DNA from 2 places in the Flavobacterium sp. FG19 genome. Region 1 is predicted to be linked to the other one. Evidence: riboswitches for the same ligand, from Rfam matches in the RefSeq annotation. Region 1 holds a riboswitch; the other holds the start of a gene.
The links. A riboswitch is a leader RNA that binds a small molecule or an ion and turns the genes downstream of it on or off. The one in region 1 is predicted to bind S-adenosylmethionine.

Region 1 (9,557 bases):
TTTATAATTTTCTTTAATCAATTCTTCGTTGGTTAAAGATTCTTCGCTGTCATAACCCCAGAAATCTTTACGCACTCGCTCGTGAAGATATTCGGCGAAAGCCTCAGCAAAACGATCCGCAAGGGCTTTAACCATAATCGAATTATAATCATCTAGATTCTTTTCGTATTCTGCAGCCCATTCGTCAACACCAAAACCAGTTGTTACGCAGAAAGCTCCCATATAATCGGTTACACCGTTATCTTTTGGCAAAATAAAATCAGCCAAAGCGATGTTTGGAGCGCCTTTTGTTTTTTGAGATTGTTGACGAAGCGTTAAGAATTTCTCTAATACTTTTCCATTTTCATCACGCAATTCGATATCGTCATCATTCACCTGATTTGCAGGGAAAATTCCGTAAATACCTTTTGCTTTTAGTTTTTTCTCTGCTAAAATTACTTTCAGCATTGCCTGAGCATCATTAAAAACAGAAGTCGCTTCTTTACCTACAACCTCATCCGTTAAAATTGCCGGATATTTTCCGTACAATTCCCAAGTCTGGAAAAATGGTGTCCAGTCGATATACGGAACTAAAACGTCCAATTCTACTTCGATGGTTTGTGCGCCGATTACTTTTGGTTTAACTGGAGTATATTCGCTCCAATCCAATGGTAATTTGTTTTTACGCGCGTCTTCAATCGTCAAGAAGTTTTTATCTCTCGAACGATTTAAGAAGGTTTCTCTAAACGAATCGTATTCTGCACGAATATCGGCAGCATATATTTTTCTATTATGATCCAACAGATTTCCAGCAACGGTAACGGCTCTCGAAGCATCGTTTACGTGAATTACGGTTTCTCTGTACTGAGGCGCAATTTTCACGGCTGTATGTGCACGTGAAGTTGTTGCTCCACCAATCATAATTGGAATTTTAATATCTTGTTTGTCTAATTCTTTGGCCAGATACACCATTTCGTCAAGCGAAGGCGTAATCAGTCCGCTTAAGCCGATGATGTCAACTTCATGTTCAATCGCCGCTGCAATAATTTTCTCAGGAGCAACCATTACACCAAGATCTACAATCTCGTAATTGTTACAAGCCAAAACTACCGAAACGATGTTTTTACCAATATCGTGAACGTCACCTTTTACAGTTGCCATCAGGATTTTTCCGTTTCCTTGTTTGTCTCCGGCTTGTTTGCTGGCTTCAATAAAAGGCAATAAATAAGCCACGGCTTTTTTCATTACACGAGCCGATTTTACTACCTGAGGCAAGAACATTTTTCCGCTTCCGAACAAATCTCCAACCACATTCATTCCCGCCATTAAGTTGATTTCGATAACTTCGATTGGTTTTGTTGCTGCCAAACGCGCTTCTTCAACATCATCTTCAATAAAAGTATCAACACCTTTTACCAACGAATGCGTAATACGCTCCTGAACAGTTCCTAAACGCCATTCCTGAACAGCTTTTTCGTCGCTTTTTGCTTCGCCTTTTATGCTTTCGGCAAAATCCAAAAGTCTTTCGGTTGCATCATCACGTCTATCTAAAATTACGTCTTCAACGTATTCTAATAAGTCTTTCGGAATATCATCGTAAATCGTCAACATTTCTGGGTTTACGATTCCCATTGTCATTCCTTCTTTAATTGCGTGATATAAAAACACAGAGTGCATCGCTTCACGAACGGTATCATTTCCTCTAAAAGAGAACGAAACGTTACTTACACCACCGCTTATATGTGCATGTGGCAAATTTTCACGAACCCATTTTGTTCCTCTAAAGAAATCCAATGCGTTCAATCTATGCTCTTCCATTCCCGTTGCAACTGGGAAAATATTTAAATCGAAAATGATATCCTGCGGAGGAAACCCAACTTTGTTCACCAAAATATCATACGAACGCGCACAAATTTCCACTCTACGATCGTAATTATCAGCCTGACCTACTTCGTCGAAAGCCATTACAATCGCCGCCGCGCCGTAACGTTTGATTAATTTAGCATGGTGAATAAAGGCTTCTTCTCCTTCTTTTAACGAAATCGAGTTTACAACGCTTTTTCCTTGTACTACTTTTAGACCCGCTTCAATGATTTCCCATTTCGAACTGTCGATCATAATCGGCACTCTCGAAATGTCTGGTTCTGCGGCAATTAAATTCAAAAATTTAGTCATTGCCGTAACACCGTCAAGCATTCCTTCATCCATATTAATATCGATGATCTGTGCTCCTCCTTCTACCTGTTGTCTTGCAATATCAAGTGCCTCGTCATATTTCTCTTCCTTGATTAGTCTCAAGAATTTTCTTGAACCTGTTACGTTTGTACGCTCTCCAACATTTACGAAAACACTTTCCGGCGTAATAATCAACGGTTCTAATCCTGATAATACAAGGTCTCTTCTTTTTTCTGCCATTTTTTTTAAAGTTACTGAGATCCTAAGATGCTTAGATTCTGAGTTTTTTTATTCTTATTTCTATCCTGCAAGGTTTTTACAACCTTGTAGGTATTTATGATTTCAATTTTAATTTGGGCGTGTTTCGCCGCGGCGAACCGGGCTATCCGTTACAAGTCCTCGTCTCGTCAAAAGACGAGACTGCGGGCTTTTCACTTCTATCCCTCACGCAGACTCGGTTCCAAAACAACATTTTTATTATTAATGATTTCAATTATCATTTCGAAATCAATTTTTTCGTTGCTACCAATATATTGTTCCTACGGAACACTATTCTCTGCAAAACATTCTAGTTTGTCAATTTACTTTAATCCATAAAAACATGTTTCTCGAATCCTCCATAAAACACCTTCTCTATCCATGTCTTAAATTCTAAATTTGTCGTAATAGGGTAAATTTTGCCATTACTTTCTATGTTGAATTTTTCGTTATTGTCAATCTTCCTTTTAATACTTTTTAATTCGGACACACAAAATAAATATGGACTCACTGTATCATACCAGTGTGAATTTAAAAAAGCTTTAAAAACTTCTCCGTTTTCTGAATAAACAATATGTTCTACAGCCACTTTTGAAATTGCTAATCTTTAAACATCTGTATCTATTTAAATCTACAAGGTTTTAAAAACCTTGCAGGAAACATTTATGCAAATACCGGCGCCACTCTCGGTTTATAATCCTTCGCAACCTCAGCCATTAATCGAATATGATCTGGAGTTGTTCCGCAACAACCACCGATGATATTGATTAAATTATCTTCTAAATATTCTTTAATGAATGCTTGTGTCTGCTCTGGTGTTTCATCATATTGTCCGAAAGCGTTTGGCAATCCTGCGTTTGGATGCGCCGAAACATTGAAGCTTGTGTTATGTGCTAATGTTTTTAAATATGGTTTTAGCAAATCGGCTCCAAGGGCACAATTGAATCCTACGCTTAACAAAGGAATATGTGAAACTGAAATCAAGAAAGCTTCAACTGTCTGCCCAGAAAGTGTTCTTCCTGAAGCATCTGTAATCGTTCCTGAAACCATGATTGGAATATCCAGATTACGCTCTTCTTTTACTTCTTCAATTGCAAAAAGCGCTGCTTTTGCATTTAAGGTATCGAAAATCGTTTCTACCAAAAGTAAATCACAACCTCCATCCATTAACGCTTCTACTTGTTCTTTGTACGCAATTCTTAAATCGTCGAACGTTACAGCTCTGTAACCCGGATCGTTTACGTCTGGCGACATACTTGCTGTACGGTTTGTTGGTCCGATTGAACCGGCAACAAAACGTGGTTTTTCGGGATTTTTTGCGGTAAACTCATCAGCAACCTCGCGTGCAAGTTTTGCCGATTCGTAGTTTAACTCGTAAACCAAATCTTCCATGTGATAATCGGCCATACCGATTGTCGTTCCGGAGAAAGTGTTGGTTTCTACGATGTCAGCGCCTGCCTCAAAATAAGCGGCATGTACATCGCGGATGGCGCCGGGTTGTGTTAGGGATAGTAAATCGTTGTTTCCTTTTAACGGATGCGGGAAATCTTTGAAACGCTCTCCTCTGAAATCTTCTTCTGAGAAATTATAGCGTTGCAACATTGTTCCCATTGCGCCGTCAAGGATTAGGATATTTTTTTTTATTGCTTCTTTTATCGTAATTGCCATGTTGTTTTGCCACTAAGACGCTAAGGCGCCAAGTTTTTTTATTTTTAATTTTTAAGGCTCTATTTAAACCTAACAGTCCCGAAACCTCTGGATTGAAAACCTGTCGGATTTAGCCTTCTATATTTTTTCACTTTGATTCCAAAAACTCACTATTGCTGGCTCATTAGCCCCGATTGAGCCGGCATCCTCGCAATGAAATGGAGAGATATAGGCGAAAGCGGGAACTATTGACTGCAAAAATGCGCCAATGATTCGCTCCTTACTGAATTGCTTCGGTAAATATTGTATGTTGTCTGGAAAAGTTTTGAGAAATACTTGTAATGTATTTGTGTTATCTATCTTGAATACTGGAAAATGTCGTATAAAAGTAGAATTTAGCACCTTCTTTATGGTAAAGGGTTGCTAAGGTTTCATCGGGTCTATCCCTCCGCCTTTCGTGATAACGAACAATAATTTTAAGAACAGTGCAAAGGTATGAAATAGGGTTTCGATTTGCAAATGTTTTTTCTTCAAGCTTCTAAGGTTCTAAGTTGCTAAGATTCTAAGTTTTAAAATTGGCTCCTTTTTTCGAACATAGCCCGTGGTTTTAACCACGGGGAACGTATTGTGATTATGCGTTACGTCTATTCGTTGTGTTCCAGTGGTTGAAACCACTGGCTATGTTTTATATACTTTGCTAAAAAATAAAGCCCAAACTAAAAGTTTGAGCTTTCTATATAAAAATCTTAGTATCTTAGAAACTTAGAATCTCAGCAACTTAAACAATCGCCTTCACAACCGCTTTTGGTGCTTCTTTACGAGTTCCGTCGAAACCGTCTACTCCAGATACTGTTGTATATTTCAATACATATTTTTTACCTGGGTTGATGATTGAATAAGCAGCCTGACACATTAAAGTTGCTTCGTGGAATCCGCAAAGGATTAACTTTAATTTTCCTGGGTATGTGTTTACGTCTCCAATGGCGAAGATTCCCGGAATGTTAGTTTGGTAATCTAATGCATTGTTTACTTTAATAGCATTTTTCTCGATTTCTAATCCCCAGTCGCCAATTGGGCCTAATTTTGGTGTTAATCCGAAAAGCGGGATGAAATAGTCGCAATCGATTTTACGGTGTGCTCCGTTTTCTTCGATGTCTAATGACTCTACGTGCTCTGCTCCGTTGATTCCAATAACCTCAGCTGGCGTGATCAATTTGATTTTCCCTGCTGATTTTAATTCCTGTACTTTTTCTACTGAATCAAGAGCTCCTCTGAATTCGTTTCTTCTGTGAATTAAAGTTACTTCTGAAGCTACGTTTGCTAAGAAAATCGACCAGTCTAATGCTGAATCTCCTCCTCCTGCAATTACAACTCTTTTGTCTCTGAATTTCTCAGGATTTTTGATGAAGTATTTTACTCCTTTATCTTCATAAAACTCGATATCTTCGATAAGTGGTTTACGAGGCTCGAAACTTCCTAAACCTCCAGCGATTGCGATAACTGGCGCGTGGAATTTAGTTCCTTTGTTTGATGTTACAATGAATGTTCCGTCTTCTTGCTTTTCAACTGTTTCAGCACGTTCTCCTAAAGTAAATCCTGGCTCAAATTGTTTGATTTGCTCCATTAATCCGTCAACTAAGTCTCCGGCTAATACTTCTGGGAATCCAGGAATATCATAGATTGGTTTTTTTGGATATAACTCTGATAGTTGTCCTCCTGGTTGTGGAAGCGCATCTAAAATGTGGCATTTTAATTTTAACAATCCTGCCTCGAATACGGCAAATAAACCTGTTGGGCCTGCTCCAATTATAAGTATATCTGTTTTAATCATTATGTTGTTGTTTATAATCATTCTTAATAACGCAAAGAAACGAATAAATCCTTGTACTTTCAATGATTTTTATCATTAATTTCTTTCCGAAACCTTTTTACTCTTTATTTTTTAATCTCATCGTTCATCGGGTTAAAACCCGACGCTACAAAATGAAACGTTCCTTCGGAACTTTTACGATTCTTTATTTTTTAATGACGAGGTAATCTCGTTCATTCTTTTAACCTTTTCTTCAAAATTGCCTTTTAGAGTTTTTCGGTATTCATTCAGATTCTCAACCATTTGATTGATATCTTCGGGAATTACTTCTTCGAAAAACTCTCGAAGCCTTTTGGCTGTTGTTGGCGATTTACCGTTTGTTGAAATGGCAATTTTTACATTTCCTTTTGTTACAATTCCGCCCAGATAATAATCGCATAAATCTGGTGTATCGGCGATATTGCAAATCAGATAACGTTTTCTGGCTAAATCGTAAACCTTTTTATTGACTTTCAAATCGTCTGTACACGCAATTACCATGTGGCGCTTTTTGAGCATTTTCTTTTTAAACTTCGACCTCGTCAATGTTATCGAAGGATGCTTTTCTGCAAGAACTTTTATTTCTAAATGAAATTCTTTTGCCACTACCTCTACATTTGCATTCGGACTTGACTTTAGCAAGAAAGAAAGCTTTTCCAGACCTACATTTCCTCCGCCTACAATCAAGACATTTAAATTGTGAAGCTTTAGAAATATTGGATATAATTCGTTTTGTTCCATTTTAATTTAATTTCATCTAAACAAAATTAGATGATTTTTTGATGCATTTTTGAATTAAATATCCATGCGTTCCCGAGGTTGAAACCTCGGGCTATGTTTTATTATCTTGAAACTTCTTTTGATAGAAATTCTTCATAAAATCCTTTTAGTTTGTTGCTTTCGCGGACAACTTCGCCTAAAACAATAATTGCCGGCGAACCTAATTCTTTTTCTTTTACAATATTTAAAATCGAATCAACCGTTCCAACTCCAACTTTTTCTTCTGCTGTTGTTCCATTTTGAATAATTGCAACGGGCAAATTTCCTTTATCTTCTTTTTGAAACAAATCGATGATTTGAGGCAATTTGTGCATTCCCATTAAAATTACAACTGTTGCAGAAGATTTGGCTGATAAAGCAATATCCGAAGATAATTTTCTGTCAGACGTTGTTCCTGTAATTACCCAAAAGCTTTCTGAAACTCCTCTTTTTGTGATCGAAATTCCCTGACTTGCCGGAACTGCAACTACTGATGAAATTCCCGGAACTACGATTGTTTCTATTCCGAAACTTTCTGCAAAATCAACTTCTTCTCCGCCTCTTCCAAAAATAAAAGGATCTCCGCCTTTTAATCTCACCACGTTTCCGTAGGTCAGTGCATTATCTACAATCAGCTGATTGATTTGATCCTGCGTGTAAGCATGATTTCCGATTCTTTTTCCAACAAAAATTCTAATGGCATTTTTAGGCCCATAATCCAGAATTTCTTCGTTGGCTAAAGCGTCGTACAAAACCACATTTGCTTCAGCCAATGCTTTTACAGCTTTCAGCGTCAGTAAATCGGGATCGCCCGGACCTGCACCGACTAAAGTTATTTTGGGTTTTATATTATGCATTTGCTAATTCCTGTGCTCTAAATGTTTCGATTTTATCAAAGAAAACTACTGCCTGAGCAATGTAATCTTTAGCGAAAGCTTCAGATGGTTCTTTTTGATTGATTTGGTAAACCAAATCTTTAAAAGTTGAATTCAATTCAATTTTACTAGTTTCGATAAAAACAGTGTCAAACAAATCCACGATTCCTGCGTGGTGGTTTGTTTTTTGGTTTTCTGCTAATAACAATGCTTTTGCACCGTTTACAAATCCTGCGTAAGCATGATAAATGGCATCTGACCATTTTTTCTCGTCGAAAGATTCCTGAGCTAGGATTAATTTCTCTTTAGCTTCAAACAACAATGTCGCTACTAAATCAATCACTACTCCAGCACATTCTCCAACTCCAACTGCTTTTACGTAGTTGTCTGCGTTACCCCAATCCACAAAATCCGCTTCTGTTAAATTGGTTACATCTGCGAAAGGTTTTAAGATTTCGTAGAAATATTTCTCTCCTTTTAAGTCGTAATAGTTTAGGAATTTCTCTCCGTTTGCATTTGCATCAAAATCATTTAAGATTGTACGCAATGCATCTGGACCTCTGCGGCTTGGAATTTTAATTACTTTATCAGCAAAACGTCCTGCTCCGTTTCCTAATCTTCCTCCACCCAATAAAACTTGCAAAGCCGGAGCTACTAGTTTTCCTGAGTTGATAGACATTCCCTGAAATCCAATTGCAGACATATTGTGTTGTCCGCAGGCATTCATACAGCCCGAAATCTTAATTTCGATTTCTCGGTTGTTTAAATACTGAGGATATTCTGCCGTTAAAACTCTTTCTAATTCTTCTGCAATACCGGTACTACTTGCAATCCCCAAGTTGCAAGTATCAGTACCCGGACATGCCGTAATATCTCCAACTGAATTATATCCTAATTGAACAAAGTCAAGTTTGGCTAATTCTTGATAAAAGAAAGGAAGATTCTCCTCTTTTATGTGACGTATTACAATATTTTGACGCAATGAAAAACGCAATTCATTTGCTCCGTAATTCTTGATTAAATCGGCTAATAATCTCGCTTTATCAGTATAAAAATCCCCTAATAAAACTTTGATTCCGATAGCATAATAACCGTCTTGTTTCTGTTTGATTACATTCGATTTTCTCCACGCTTCATACGCTTCTGTATCTTCAATTGTAACTTGCGGAACTTCTAATAACGGTTCTGTAATTGGTCCGTCGAAAGCGGTTGTATCTATTTCGTAAGTTTCGAAAGCGATGGCTTTTTTCTCTTTTTCAACCAAATCAAGGAAAACATCTCTTCCCATTTCTTTGATTAAGAATTTCATACGCGCTTTCATTCTTTTGGCACGTTCTCCGTATCTGTCGAAAATACGAATGATTCCTTCTGCTGTTGGAATGATTTCGTTTACGGGAACAAACTCTGAAAGTAATTCAGCATGTGCAGGCTGAGATCCTAAACCTCCACCAAACATGATTTTGAAACCTTTTTGTCCGTCTTTAATTTTCGGAATAAATCCTAAATCATGCAAATAACTCAAAGCCGTATCTTCATCTGAAGATGAGAACGAAATTTTGAATTTACGTCCCATTTCCTGACAGATTGGGTTTCTTAACAAATATTGGAAAAGTCCGTGTGCATAAGGCGAAACATCAAATGGTTCGTTTACGTCAACTCCAGCCAATTCGCTTCCTGTGATATTTCTAACTGTATTTCCACAAGCTTCACGAAGTGTGATATCGTCTTTAGCCAAATCTGCCCAAAGCTCAGGAGTTCTGTCTAAACTTACGTAGTGAATCTGAATATCCTGACGTGTTGTAATGTGCAAACGTCCTGTGGAATATTTGTCTGAAACTTGTGTAATACGCACTAATTGCTCACTGGTTACTTTTCCATAAGGCAATTTGATACGAATCATCTGAACGCCTTCCTGACGCTGACCGTAGATTCCACGCGCTAAACGAAGGCTACGAAAACGCTCATCATCAATTTTTCCTCCGCGGAATAAGTGAATCTTTTTTTCTAATTCGATA
Region 2 (9,557 bases), on a different contig from region 1:
CAGATTTAATTCTCATATCAATAAAAAAAGCGATTTTGGCATTATAGACAGTATTTCTCTTAATCATGGCTTTTACATCTGCAAGCTGACTATTGAAACGTTCCGGCTCCAGGTTTACGGGAATAATTTCATTTTTATCTTCCTTTGGATTCCCAAAAGAAAAAAGTACAAAAAACAATATCTGACCTAAGATTTTCATAAAACTGTTTTTAAAAATTCACTGTACAAATGTACATCAGGCAAAAAATCAAAACAGGACTTAAAAGACTGAAAAACAAAACAATAAGACTTTTGTTTACAATGATTTAGATTCAGTATTACACAAAAAACAGGATATTCTTTCTTTGATTCTGATGGAAAAACGGAGCAATATGTTTTTTATACTATATGCCGCTCCGCCGGAGCTTTACTATTGCAGGCATCCATTCTTTTCTATAGATATTTTGCTTCTCCGAAGCCTGCAAAAAACAAAAGGCCGTCTTAAAATCAGACAGCCTTTCTTAATATCATAAAATAATCATTTGAGCCCAACCCATAACTCATAACCCATAACTCATAACCCATAACTCATAACTCATAACTCAAAATCACCATCCTTTAACCGCTCCGCCTTTAAATTCACGAATAGCAGCCTGTTCCACTTCAGGAGACTGGAAAGCTTTTAAAAACTGTTTTACCTTTTCTTCGTTTTTATTGTCTTCACGACTTACCACCAAGTTTACATAAGGAGATTCTTTATCCTCAATAAACAAAGCATCACGAGATGGAATTAAACCGGCCTGAGAAGCAAAAGTGTTATTAATTATAGCAACCGAAACGTTGGCATCGTCCAAAGCGCGAGGCAGCTGCGGCGCTTCTAACTCCAATATTTTAAGGTTCTTAGGATTACTTACAATATCTGTTACTTTAGGCAGTAATCCCACTCCGTCTTTCAGCTTTAACAAACCATTTTTTTGTAAAAGTAATAAAGAGCGTCCACCGTTTGTTGGGTCATTTGGAATAATGATGGTGCTTTCATTTTTTAGTTCGGAAAGGCTTTTTATCTTTTTGGAATAGCCTGCGATCGGGTAAACAAAGGTATTTCCGATAATGGCTAATTTATAACCACGCTGTTTAGACTGCTCGTCAAGATACGGTTTATGCTGAAAAGCATTTACATCAATATCGCCCTGACTTAAAGCTTCGTTTGGAATCACATAATCATTAAAAGAAACCAGCTCTACTTCCAGTCCGAATTTCTCTTTTGCAACTTTTTTTGCTGCTTCAGCCACTTTTAATTCAGGTCCTGAAGCGACTCCCACTTTTATATAATGCGGATCGTTGTTTTTACTTTTTCCGCAATTTGCTAATACCAGTGATAAAGCGATAATTCCGGCAGTTAATTTTATTTTCATGATAATCTGTTTTTAATTTTTAATTCCTGATTTTTAATAATATTATCGGTGATCAAATCGTTTTGACAAGGTGTCTCCGGCAAACTGAATGGCAAATACCAAAATGACCAGTAAAACCAAAACCGAATTCATGGTTACAGCATCATAACCAACATAACCATACTGATACCCCACCTGTCCTAGACCGCCGGCACCAACGGCACCACCCATCGCAGAATAACCTACAAGCGTGATTAAAGTGATCGAAGCCGCATTGATCAAAGAAGGCAGTGCTTCCGGGAGTAACACTTTATATACAATCTGAAAAGGGGTTGCTCCTAATGCTCTCGCAGCTTCAATTAAACCGGAAGGCAGGCTCAGCAGACTGTTTTCAACAAGACGCGCTATAAAAGGTGCTGCCCCAATACTTAACGGAACCAGAGCTGCACTTACTCCAATTATGGTTCCTGCAATGCCACGGGTAAACGGAATCATCCAGACGATTAAAATGATAAACGGAATAGAACGAAAAACGTTTACCAGAACTGACAGTACTTTGTTTACCACCGGATGTTCGAGTATTTGATTTTTTCGGGTAAGGAAAAGCAAGACTCCTGTCGGAAGTCCAATCAGGAAACCAAAAAAGCCCGACACAAAGGTCATTACAATAGTTTCCCAGGTGCCTTTTAGTAATAAATCTATTAATGAATCAGACATAACCTATAATTTCTGTTTTAATATGTTTTGAAATAAAATATTGAACCGCAGCTCCGTAATTTTCGCGTTTCCCTGATAGTTCGATCAGCATGACGCCAAAATTCACATCTCCCGCCTGATCCATCTGTGCACTTACAATTTTGAAATTCGTATCAAACAGTCTTGATACCTCCGAAATAACAGGTTCGTTTACCGATTTTCCGGTCATTTCCAGCTTTAATAACGGATTTAAGCTTCCATTATCTTCTTTCTGCAATTTCTCCTGATAAACAGCAGGAATTTCAAGATGCAGTGATGATGCAATAAATTCTTTTGTGAGTTCATGTTTAGGATCGGCAAAAATTTCGCCCACACTTCCCTGTTCTATTAATTTTCCGTGACTGATTACCGCAACCTCATCACAAATTGATTTTACGACTTCCATCTGATGCGTAATCAATAAGATTGTGATATTTAAACGGCGGTTAATGTCTTTCAGTAAATTAAGGATAGAACGGGTTGTAGCCGGATCAAGTGCACTTGTGGCTTCATCGCACAATAAAACCTTAGGATTATTAGCCAGTGTTCTGGCAATGGCTACCCTTTGTTTCTGTCCGCCAGAAAGGCTTGCCGGATAATCATTTGCTTTTTCAGCCAGCCCCACTAATTGCAGTAATTCTAAAACACGTGTTTTGATTTCGTTTTTTGGAGTTCCTGTTAATTCAAGCGGAAAAGCGACATTATCAAAAACCGTTCTGGACGAAAGCAGGTTAAAATGCTGGAAAATCATTCCAATCTGTCTTCTTTCAATCGCCAGTTCTGCACCCGACAGCTGCATCAGAGCTTTGCCATCTACAATAACTTCACCTGATGAAGGTCTTTCGAGAAGATTCACACATCGGATCAGGGTACTTTTTCCGGCTCCTGAAGTCCCTATTACACCAAAAATTTTCCCCGGCGGAACCGTCAGCGAAACATCCGATAAAGCCGTAACCACTCTTTTTTTCTGATGAAACGTTTTGGTTACATTTTTTAATTCAATCATTTGTTCAAATTCAGTTTTAAAAACAAAAAAGCCCTTCAAATCTTCATGAAAGGCTTTTTGAAATAAAGTCTATTATTTTATATCTAAGCCAGATCAGTGAATTCCATAGCAGTAACACAGCACATTATGCTGCTGCTGTAATAATAATTCAAATTCTGGTTCTTGTTTCTCATTGCGATTGCAAATTTAAGCAGATAAATTTAATTTTTATGCAAAAAACACAAAACTTTTATTAGCCTATCAAAATAATAGATTACTATAACGATTCCTTAAACGTGTCAGCTCGTTTTAGCATCGAGTAAAACTGCCAGCTGAATACAGGGAGAATCAGACCAGTTGCTCCAGGCATGATTTACCGCTCTCTGAATAGCAATATCACCAGCCTTTAAGAGAGTTTCATCCTGTTCTGTGATCAGGTAAATTTCACCTGACAAAATGACGATGTAATCTAAAGTATCGGTTTGATGCATCAACGGATGAAGCTGGCCTTCAACAGTTTCAATCCCTAAATCCTTATCAGGCGGAATTTGTACATAACGAAAGTAACTCCCGTTTTTGGGGGTATTAGGAAAGGCCGTATTTTCAATCACATTTTCTTCCAGTTTTGCCGGACTGCTGTTTGTTGACCAGATATCCGAAATAATCAGTCCCGGAAAATGTTCTGAAACATTGGTCACTATCCCGTCGCTTTCTATAATTGATTTTCCGTTTCGTAACCCCGTTACTACCCTTCTTGGTATTGTTTTCATATTGTATTCATTTTATTTATTGTCAATTGGACGCATTCTCATTGATCATTTCTGCATAAGAAATAATTACATAAGAGGATCTTGTATAAAACTTGTGAATCCGTTTCAATTTTAATGTTCTGAGTATGTCTCCCTATCTTAATCCAGTTTAAACCACTCTTTTACTTCATTTGCGATAGTATCCTTTATTTCAGGTTTTTCAAATTCATTTGAAACCGGATTGTATTCATAATCCTTCTGCCATTTTTTATAATGTAAAGCCACTTTCTGAATCGAATCACAGATATAAAAAAGCTCTTCATTACTCATTATGGGATGCAGTGACAAACGAACCCAGCCTGGTTTGTTGGCCTGATTGCGCTCTAATAATTCGTTTGTAATTTCTGCCGATTTCTTTTCGTTGATATTAAACAGATAATGGGCATAAGTACTGGCACACGACCAGCCTCCGCGAACCTGAATTCCAAAACGGTCATTTAAAAGCCTGACGATTAAATTATAATGGATATCTTCTATTACAAAAGAAACACAGCCAATTCTTTCTGCTGTTAAATCTCCCAGAACAGACAATCCTTGTATCTTCTGAAGCCTTGAGAAACAAAGATTCAACAGTTCTTTTTCTCTTATTTTGATATTATCTACTCCCATCTGTTCTTTAAGCTCTAAGGCCAAAGCTGCTCTTATTACCTGTAAAAAACCAGGAGTTCCGCCGTCCTCGCGAACTTCAATCACATCGCTGTAACAATATTTTCCTAAAGGGTTGGTCCATTTTACATTTCCTCCGCCCGGATTATCCGGAAAATCGGACTGGTATAATTTTTCATTAAAAACCAGAACACCGCAGGTTCCCGGTCCGCCGAGGAATTTATGAGGCGAAAAGAAAATGGCATCTAACTGCTCTTCCTGATTTTCAGGATGCATATCGATTTTGACATACGGTGCCGAAGCCGCAAAATCAACAAAACAAAGTCCGCCGTTTTGATGCATTATCCTGGCCAGTTCATAATAAGGCGTTATAATTCCGGTGACATTCGAACAGGCTGTAAATGAACCTATTTTCAGGCTCCTGTCGGCATATTGTTCAATTGCTTTTAAAAGTGCTTTCGGATCTACTAAATTATTTTCATCCGGAGGCAGAATCACGACTTCGGCATTGGTTTCATACCAGGAAACCTGATTGGAATGATGTTCCATATGAGTTATAAAAACCACAGGTCTGTCTTCATCAGACCGGGTTCTCAATCCCATAATACGCTGCAGCTTTGATAAAGCCGCTGTCATTCCGGTTCCTGTAGTGACCAAAACATCGGATTCACTGGCATTAACCGACTTTTTAATAATTTCTCTGGCGTATTGATAAGCATAAGTCGACGTTTTTCCTGTCTGACTTGAAAGTGAATGTGTATTGGCGATCATAGGTCCCATTTTATGAAGCATAATATCCTCAATTGGTGCGTATAATCTTCCGCTGGCAACCCAGTCGGCATATACCAGATTTTGTTCTCCGTAAACCGATTCAAAAGTGTGGTCTGTTCCTACTGTATTTTCCCTGAACTTAGAAAAGTAACATTCCGGTTCAGCTGTTTTTGTGGTGGGCTCAATAGCATTCATTTCCTTATCATTTTAATTAACTAATGTATTCTTTGTTGTTTTGAAATTCGGGTTCCGCTTATCTCATCTCCCGAAATTAATTAAGGCAGTTTATTTAAAAGTGCTTTTAAAGTAGTCTGTAATTCTTCTCCGTGCAGGTTTTTGGCAACGATAATCCCTTTTGGATCTACTAAATAATTCCCCGGAATAGCTCTTACCCCGTATAGTTTAGCAATTGCACTGTTCCAGAAAAGTAAATCCGAAACCTGCAGCCAGTTCAGCTGATCGTCCTGAATACCTTTAATCCAGTTTTCTTTCTTTTTGTCCAGAGAGATTCCTATAATATTGAATCCTTTATCGTGGTATTCTTTATAGGCGGCCACGATATTTGGATTTTCTCTTCGGCACGGTCCGCACCATGAAGCCCAGAAATCGACCAGCGTATATCCTTTTAGGTTTTCATAAAAGCGAACTGGTTTTCCATCCGGATCATTGGCGGTAAAATCAGGGGCTTTTTTACCAACCGAAAGTCCGTCTAAAACGGTAACCAGTTCCTTTAATTCTTTGACATAAGTCGTGCTTTGAAGGCTTTTGTCCAGCAAAGCAATATTCTGGGTGATTTGTTCAGGCGACAATCTGTAAGACCAGTTTCGGTATAACACATAAGCTGAAACTATCGATTTTGGATGCTCCGTTATAAACTTACTGATCTCCGGATCTTTTGCTTTTTTATAAGCTTCAAACAAATCCTGCGAAACCGATCCCTCAACTACAGAGGTACTGTAATATTTCTTCGGACTTAGTTTTACGGTAATTGGGTCTTTTTCCAGGAAAATATACAAGGGATACCCCTGGGTATTGACACTTAAACCATACAATTCCGGTGTTACGACTTTGGTTTTAAAACTAAAATTTCCGTCTTTAACCTTTACAGAATCAATAGTCGTAAACATTTTGTTGTGGAATTTCTGCAGATAAACATATTCTGCCGTTGTATCGACAACAGTTCCTTTTAACTGTAAAGTATTCACCTGTGCCTGAGTTGGTAATGCTGCCAGAAACAAAACAGCTGCTGCTAGTATTTTTTTCATATTATAGTAATTTTTAAGATTAAGCAAAAGAGTCCCCTGGCCTGTAAAAAAGGCCGGTAATAATTCGTGTTAAAAAAAAGAAGAGTTTAGGAATTACAGTCCTGGCATTCGGAAAAAAGCAAGACTGTTTTCTTCAAAAATGGAATTCATGAATTCATAACTGCTCTGTAAAAAATGGAGTCTGGTTTTCATTTAAAAAAAAAATAAATATTTTAACAATAATGAGCTTATTCAGATTTGAGAAAACCTTTCTTATCTGTCCGTCGTAACGGAAGGATTTAGCACCTTATTCGGCAACAGGTTGCTAAGACTTCAACGGGCCTAATCCCTTAGTCTTTCTGGATAAGTATCATTCAGAATTTTTCTGTACTGCAAATATATATTAATTCTACCGAATTAGTAGTATTTAGGTCTGTTTTTTTTTAAAATTTAGCGATAGTTGAAACTTTTAAAAACACAAAAACCTTATTTACAGTACTTTAAAAAAACTTTTAAGTTGTATATTTTTTTACTTACAACGAAAACAGAAGCCTTTTACCTATTGAAAAGCAATAAAAAGTACTTCCGGTTTCATGAAAAGATAAAAAAACTCATTTCTGATCTTTGAAATGAGTTACAATTTAATGGTTTTCTAAAACATTTCTTAGTGAACCCGAATAATGATCTGCATCAAAAAAGAGCTGATCGTTTGAGACAGCAGACCATCTTTTAAAATTAAAAATCCCATAAAGACTGAATCTGTTGATCCTCTTTAACAGATCGTCTTTAGAAAGTTTTTCTTTTAATTCTGCTATTAACAGAAAATTAAACAATGAAAACAGTTCATAAAATATCTTTTCGTTTTTTATAAAATGCTCTTTCGTCAGAACAACGAAATATTCTTTGTACTTTACTTTCTTATTCTGAACAAAAATACATTCCTTAAGCAGTCTGCTATTTTTATCAAATGCATTTTCATACAATGATGTGCCCAGATATTTTTTATATCCTTCATTTTGAGAAGATAGAATAAGCAGAATATACTCTGTTTGGATTCCGTCTTTTTTGAAAAAAAACTTCTTTCGTTTTAAAAAACTATCTGGTTCCGGCACACTAAAACTGCATTTAATCAAAGAATGTTTTTTCTCCTTTGCTATTTTTGCTGATTTAATTTTAATATTCTTCTTTAGCTTCATTAAAAAAATTATAATTTAAAACTATCAAAATAAGCCGTTGTTTCTTCAATCAAAGACAGCATAAGATCTTTGGCTTTGGTATGTTTTAAAAGTGGTGAAATCTGTCCGCCCCAAAATAATACCATATCCCATTTCTGCTGCTCAATTGCCGCTTTTCGCAATGGTGCTATAAAAGTGGTCTGCAATGGAAAAGGCAGTATATCCTGCTCCTTCCCTGTCATCTCTTTTGCAACCCGGCTGCTTATACTACGACCAAGTCTTCCGGTATAAGCACGGGAAAGTGTTGTATATTTTGAGGCATCCGAAAACAGCATTTCTCTGTGAATGGGTAATGCGTTTGATTCTTCTACGGCTAAAAAAGCAGTTCCAATCTGGACAGCACCGGCTCCTAAAGTCAAAGCTGCTGCAATTCCTTTCCCATCCGCAATCCCTCCGGCGGCAATGATGGGCACTTTAATTTTTTCACGCATCAACTGCAATAATACGAAGGTTCCGGTTACAGAAGATTCGGCCTCTTTTAAAAAAGAAGGGCGGTGTCCTCCGGCTTCAAAACCCGAAGCTATGATCATATCTACTCCTTTACTATCGAGAAAAAGAGCTTCGTCTAAAGTAGTAGCTGCTCCCACAGTTACGATTCCCAATCGACGGCACTGCTCTAAAACATCATCCGACGGCACACCAAACATAAAACTAAAAACCTTGGGACGAACGTCTAAAATAACCTCCAGCTGATTTTCAAAACGGGATTGAAAAGGTGCCGGTTTTTCGGGTAGCGGAATTCCCGCTTCATCAAAATAGGGTTTAAAAACGGCGGCTGTTTTTTGAAACTGTTCATCACTTAATCCGCCTTGCGGTATATCATGATCGGAAACCCAAAGATTAATATTATACGGTTTGTCAGTAGCGGCTTTAAGCTGTTTATCAATTTCATAAATTTCCTGCGGGCTATTGGTATAAGCACCGTAACCGCCCAATCCGCCCAAATTAGAAACCGCAGCCGTCAGTTCAACCGTCGACAAATTTCCTCCAAAAGGGCCTTGTAAAATGGGATAATCAATATCCAGCAGTTCCTTTGCTTTTGTATGGTACCACATCTCGCTTTTATTTAAAATGTATTTTTTCTAAAAGATATCTTGTAAAGTTATAAAATTCGCCTGGACTTACAGATTGTCTGTTTAAGATTTCGATTTGTCCGTTTGACCAAAATTCTCCTGTGAAATCGGCTGCCGCTGTCGCAATTTTGTCCTGTTTAACAACTTAAAATTTAAAATCATGAATGCAAAAACAACAAAAATGATCTATTGGACAGGAATTATTTTAACTTCTTTATGGTTTGGTGCCAGCGGTTTTTTTGAATTAACAACCAACAAACTGGTTTGGGAGATTACACAATTACTAGGGTATCCGGCCCATTTTATCTACATTCTGGGTGTTATGAAGATTTCCGGAGTCATTACCTTATTAATTCCTAACAAACTATTACGATTAAAAGAATGGGTATTTGCCGGAGTATTTTTTGACATCATCTTCGCTTTCTTTTCTAAACTGGCTGTTTTAGGCTTTGGTGCGACAACAGATGCCATTATTGCTTTTGTAATGGTAAGTGTAACTTACATCATGTTTAGAAGATTATATACTGCAGCATATACAGTAAGAGTTTCTCAAAATTAAGATTTCTTAATACTTTACATTTTAATCTCGCAAAGACGCGAAGACGCAAAGAAAATTAAGCCATATAAGTAACATAAATTAAGTTTTATCTTCATTGAACCTTATATGACTAAGAAAAAACTTAGCGTGTCTGCGTCTTTACGGGATTCATTTTTTTCTTTAATAAA

Region 2: linked by a shared signal. The riboswitch ahead of ACODST_RS26265 (redoxin domain-containing protein) and the one ahead of ACODST_RS00635 (homocysteine S-methyltransferase family protein) in region 1 are both predicted to bind S-adenosylmethionine.

What each region holds. Positions count from the first base shown of each region.
Region 1 is NZ_JBMDKA010000001.1:146,925-156,481, forward strand. Features, by position in the region: gene metH (methionine synthase) at 1-2,394, opposite strand, end outside; gene ACODST_RS00635 (homocysteine S-methyltransferase family protein) at 3,076-4,080, opposite strand; SAM riboswitch class I at 4,409-4,526, opposite strand; gene ACODST_RS00640 (NAD(P)/FAD-dependent oxidoreductase) at 4,838-5,890, opposite strand; gene ACODST_RS00645 (precorrin-2 dehydrogenase/sirohydrochlorin ferrochelatase family protein) at 6,065-6,649, opposite strand; gene cobA (uroporphyrinogen-III C-methyltransferase) at 6,751-7,524, opposite strand; gene ACODST_RS00655 (HEPN domain-containing protein) at 7,517-9,557, opposite strand, start outside.
Region 2 is NZ_JBMDKA010000044.1:4,443-13,999, reverse strand. Features, by position in the region: gene ACODST_RS26295 (murein L,D-transpeptidase catalytic domain-containing protein) at 1-199, opposite strand, end outside; gene metQ (methionine ABC transporter substrate-binding lipoprotein MetQ) at 588-1,394, opposite strand; gene metI (methionine ABC transporter permease MetI) at 1,437-2,090, opposite strand; gene metN (methionine ABC transporter ATP-binding protein MetN) at 2,083-3,114, opposite strand; gene ACODST_RS26275 (cupin domain-containing protein) at 3,393-3,863, opposite strand; gene ACODST_RS26270 (aminotransferase class V-fold PLP-dependent enzyme) at 4,002-5,474, opposite strand; gene ACODST_RS26265 (redoxin domain-containing protein) at 5,555-6,544, opposite strand; SAM riboswitch class I at 6,794-6,893, opposite strand; gene ACODST_RS26260 (hypothetical protein) at 7,165-7,719, opposite strand; gene ACODST_RS26255 (NAD(P)H-dependent flavin oxidoreductase) at 7,728-8,813, opposite strand; gene ACODST_RS26250 (DoxX family protein) at 8,992-9,390, shown strand.